2 regions of the Oceanobacillus sp. FSL K6-0251 genome follow, and region 2 is predicted to be linked to the other one. Evidence: predicted binding sites of a transcription regulator. Region 2 holds the regulator's gene; the other holds the start of a gene.
What was found. The regulator LexA, encoded in region 2, represses DNA repair genes until DNA is damaged. The targets are predictions, from matches to a motif close to CGAACATATGTTCG.
Positions count from the first base shown of each region.

Region 1: a site for LexA is predicted at 1,270-1,283, ahead of MKY45_RS11870 (Y-family DNA polymerase). Genes of this name have one in related genera too.

Region 1 is NZ_JBBORS010000001.1:2,351,104-2,353,521, forward strand. It holds gene MKY45_RS11860 (ankyrin repeat domain-containing protein) at 37-627, shown strand; gene MKY45_RS11865 (nucleoside deaminase) at 664-1,059, shown strand; gene MKY45_RS11870 (Y-family DNA polymerase) at 1,328-2,418, shown strand, end outside.
Region 2 is NZ_JBBORS010000001.1:2,811,351-2,813,768, reverse strand. It holds gene MKY45_RS14085 (hypothetical protein) at 132-395, opposite strand; gene lexA (transcriptional repressor LexA) at 607-1,227, opposite strand; gene MKY45_RS14075 (YneB family resolvase-like protein) at 1,617-2,273, shown strand; gene MKY45_RS14070 (DUF896 domain-containing protein) at 2,339-2,418, shown strand, end outside.

The DNA.
Region 1 (2,418 bases), 460 kb from region 2:
TTTTCAACACAGAAAGAAAAGAAGGAGGAAACCAATTTGGAACAAAAGTTAATTTCAGCAGCAGAAGAAGGAAATACAGAAACGGTTTTAAAATTAATAGAAGCTGGAGCAGATATTGATGCAACAGATGAACACGGTGTAACCGCAGTAATGGCTGCGACGCAAAAATATCATACAGATACTGTCAAGGCGCTTATCGAACAAGGAGCAGATATAAATATCCGCAATAGCAACCAGGATAATGTGCTTCTATATGCTGGAGCTGAAGGATTCCTTAAAATCGTGAAGCTTGCTGTTGGAGCAGGAGCAGATACATCATTAACAAACCGGTTCGGCGGAACGGCGCTTATTCCCGCTTCAGAGCGCGGGCATGTTGATGTGGTAGAGGAGCTTTTAATGAACTCTGACACAGATGTAAACCATATAAACAATTTACAATGGACTGCATTATTGGAAGCGATTATTTTAGGAAACGGCGGGGAAAATCATCAGAAGATAGTAAAGCTATTAATAGACCATGGTGCTGACATCCATATTGGTGATAAAGATGGCATTACTCCTTTAGAACATGCAGAGCGCCTTGATTTTAAAGAAATTGAACGTATTTTGAAAGAATCTCAAGCATAATTGGTAAAACGAAACATCATAAAGGAGAGGACCAACATGTCGAACAAAGAATGGATGAAACAAGCAGTCAAATTAGCGAATGAAAATGAACAAAAGCATCAGGGAGCCCCATTTGGAGCAGTGGTTGTCAAAGATGGAAAAGTAATTGGGTCTGGTGTGAATGAAGTAACAGCAACGAACGATCCGACTACGCATGCGGAAATTCAAGCTGTTCGTGAAGCCTGTCAAACGTTAAATACAACGAATCTTAAAGGGTGTGAGATATACGCCAGTACAGAGCCATGTCCAATGTGTTTAAGTACGATTTATTATACGCAAGTAGATACCGTGTATTTTTCTAACCCCAGCAACCCTGATCAAGACTATATATACAATCAGCTTTCCTTATCACATGATGAAAGGGATATTCACATGATTCATTTAAAAGAATGACTAAATAATTCAGCTGAAGCAGAATCTCCAGGTGTAAAAAAGATGATATTAGCCTTAACTGGAACAAAGATGACCGCAAAATCGAAATGGAATAACAGGATAATTCACTACGGAAGGCCCTTTGCGATAACATTTCGCGAAGGGTTTTTTTATTCATCTCAGCTTTCCATATATTAACACGACTATTTAAACGGATTTATGTTGACCATAGGAATATACGTTCGTATAATGAGTATACAAACACCCATTCGTATTAGGAGAGAGTATGATGAAAAACATTATCATGATGGATTATTCGAAGGAGCCTCGGCGGGACATTATATGTATAGATGTCAAATCTTTTTTCGCAAGCGTAGAAGCTGCCGAACGTAAGCAGCATCCTTTAAAATCCCGGATTGCAGTTGTATCCAAGCCGGATAATCAAGGCGGTTTGGTGTTAGCCGCTTCTCCTTTAGTAAAAAAAGAGTATGGCGTGAAAACAGGAACAAGGATTTATGAAATCCCGCAGAAAGCAAATATAGATATCGTGGAGCCTCGTATGGCAGTGTATTTACAAAAGAATATGGAGATATTACGTATTTTTAAGCGTTATGTAGCGAAAGAGGATTTACTTGTTTATTCTATTGACGAATCGTTCCTCGACGTAACGAAATCACATAAACTTTTTGGCAGTACGCATGACATAGCGAGGAAAATCCAACGTGATGTATGGAGAGAGTTGGGATTAGTGTTAACTGTGGGAATAGGGGATAATCCGCTTTTAGCAAAATTGGCACTCGACCATCAGGCAAAGCATGACGAACAACGAGGCTTTATTGGGGAATGGCGTTATGAAGACGTTCCATATAAATTATGGAAGATAGAAGCCTTAATTGATTTTTGGGGGATAGGACAAAAAACGGAAGCCAATCTAAATCGGATAGGGATTCGAAATATGTATGATTTGGCTCAATATGATATTGGCAAATTAAAAGAAAAGTTCGGTGTGATTGGTCAACAGCTCTATTTTCATGCACATGGAATAGATCGAACCGTGTTATCGGACACGTACACACCGGAAAGTACCTCCTTCAGCAGAAATCAGATACTAAACAGAGATTATTCGGTTAAACACGATATTGAAACGGTTATTCGGGAAATGACAGATGAGAATGTGGCAAGGTTAAGGAAGCACCGGCTCATGACAGGTGTTGTCAAGCTGACCATTGGATATTCGAGAGATACAGTACTAGGCGGGTTTAGCCATCAGATAAAGATTGAAGCAACGGATTCATCCAGAAAATTAAAAGCGCACATGCTGTTTATCTTTCATAAACATTATAAAGACAATATGCCCGTACGAGTGATTAATGTTACTTT
Region 2 (2,418 bases):
TTATTTGTTATAAGTAAATTGCAAAATTTGTGTTTTTAATAAATATTCTAAAAAGTTGGGACATTACTTATTTTTTGATTAGAACGGTTTTCTTTTTATAAAATGAAAGGCTGTGTATATGCTTTATTCACTTATCCAAGAATAAAAACAGCAACCTGGTACCAAAGTGCAAGAGCAATAATCACAAGAGCAGAAATGATTTTTATCAAATTCTTTTTGGAAAAATAGTTCTTGTCCGGGTAAACTTCTAAAAAAGTGACAATGATGAGAAGAGCTGATAAAAATGGCAGTGTTAAATAATCTGCAACCTTTGTTAAATAGATAATTCCCAGAATAAAGCTGATAATGGTGATTGGAAGATAAAGCCAGCGTTTCTTTTTTAACGTTTCAGTCAATTTTATACACTCCTTATACTTGTACTTTATATTAAGCATATTATGAATGGATTAATTTTATACTAGAAAAAAGGTTAACAGGCACATCTGACAAATGTGCCCGTTAACCTTTTTTGACTGGCCGATAAAATCACCTATAGAGGATGTTCTAACGTTTCTGCTATGTGCAGCTTATACTGCCCGCATGCTCCTGCTCTAAAGCACATTCCTTTTAGTGGATATGACGGTATAAGCCGATTACCTTGCCGAGAATAGATACGTTTTCGTAATAGAGAGGTTCCATCGTTGCATTTTCGGGCTGGAGGCGGAAACGGGTCTTTTCTTTAAAAAAACGTTTGACAGTCGCTTCATTTTCATCCGTCATTGCTACAACGATATCTCCATTATCCGCAGAGCTTTGCTGTTTTACGATAACCATATCTTTGTCGAGGATGCCTGCTTCAATCATACTGTCTCCATCAATGACAAGTACAAACAGATTATCCTCCGGTCCGGCAGAAGAGCTGGGAACGGGAATAAACTCTTCCACATTTTCAATCGCAGTAATCGGGATTCCGGCTGTTACCTTCCCTATTACAGGTACATAAATGGCCTTATCCTTAGGCGCATCATTCTCATTATTATATATGATCTCGATGGCACGAGGTTTGGTCGGGTCTCTCCGAATATATCCTTTGTTTTCTAATCTTTCTAAATGACCGTGAACAGTAGAGCTTGAAGCTAACCCGACAGCTACTGCAATTTCACGTACGGAAGGCGGATAGCCCTTCTGCTCTACTTGATCTTTAATAAAGTCAAAAATCATCTGCTGTCTTTTTGATAGTTTTGTCATGACTTACTCCCCTCTAGCATAGGTATTTGTTATTCATAGTATAGCATTGAATGAATCAATTTACAAACAAATGTTCTAAAAAAGTATTGACAGGAACAGTTGTTCTGAATATACTATAGTAAGAACAACTGTTCCGGAACCAGATAAAATATCGAAGGGGAGTTTTAATATGTTTGAAAAACTGATGAAGTCTGATGCTTTTTATATTGTAGCTTTTATTATTGCGTTAATATTTTTATATACGATGATGGTTACAATTTAAGTGATTGACCAGACGACTGATTTCCTTGCTTATTTTGTAGAGAGCAAATATGCTGGTAAGACAGATTCTGTAAAGAATTGTCACCGAAAAGTTGAAAAAGAGCGGTTTATTATTGGAGGATAAAACATTGAGAACGATTATTTATTGTCGGGTAAGTACAGAAAAAGAAACACAAGAAACATCACTTCAAAGACAATATGAAGAGTTATCTGCGCTGGCCGATAAATTAAATTTTACGGTTGTGGATTGTATTCAGGAGAAGGCCAGCGGCTATGACATTGATAGAGATGGCATATTTAAGCTTCTTGATTATTTTTCTCATCAAGAAGCTGATTGTCTTTGTATTCAAGATGAAACAAGGCTTGGAAGAGGAAATACAAAAATTGCTTTATTTCATCAGCTCCGGAAAATTAATATCCCCATTTACACGGTTACCCATGAAGGAGAACTTGAGCTGAATGAAGCGGATTCGATGGTGTTGAACATCGTCGGTATAGTGGAAGAATATCAGCGTAAACTACATAATATGAAAATAAAAAGGGGAATGCGACGTGCTGTATCAAATGGGTATAACCCTCAAGAAAATTTACATCATATCAATCAATCCCCGGGAAGAGAACGCGCTGAAATTCCGATGGAAGAGATTGTGCGGCTGCGGCAGAATAAATTAACGTTTCAAGAAATCACAACAGTTTTAAAAGGACTTGGATTTCATGCATCAAAGGCAACCATCCATCGCCGCTACCAGGAATATATCAATTCCTTGAATGAAAGTGAATCGTGACGTAAGATAAAGAAACAGGAAGGTTATTTTAACTCCTGTTTTTTTAATCGAAGGAGGGACAAGCTATGTTGTCTAAAGATAAATTAAATAGAATAAATATGTTAGCTAATAAAGCGAAAAATGAAGGCTTAACAGAAGAAGAAAA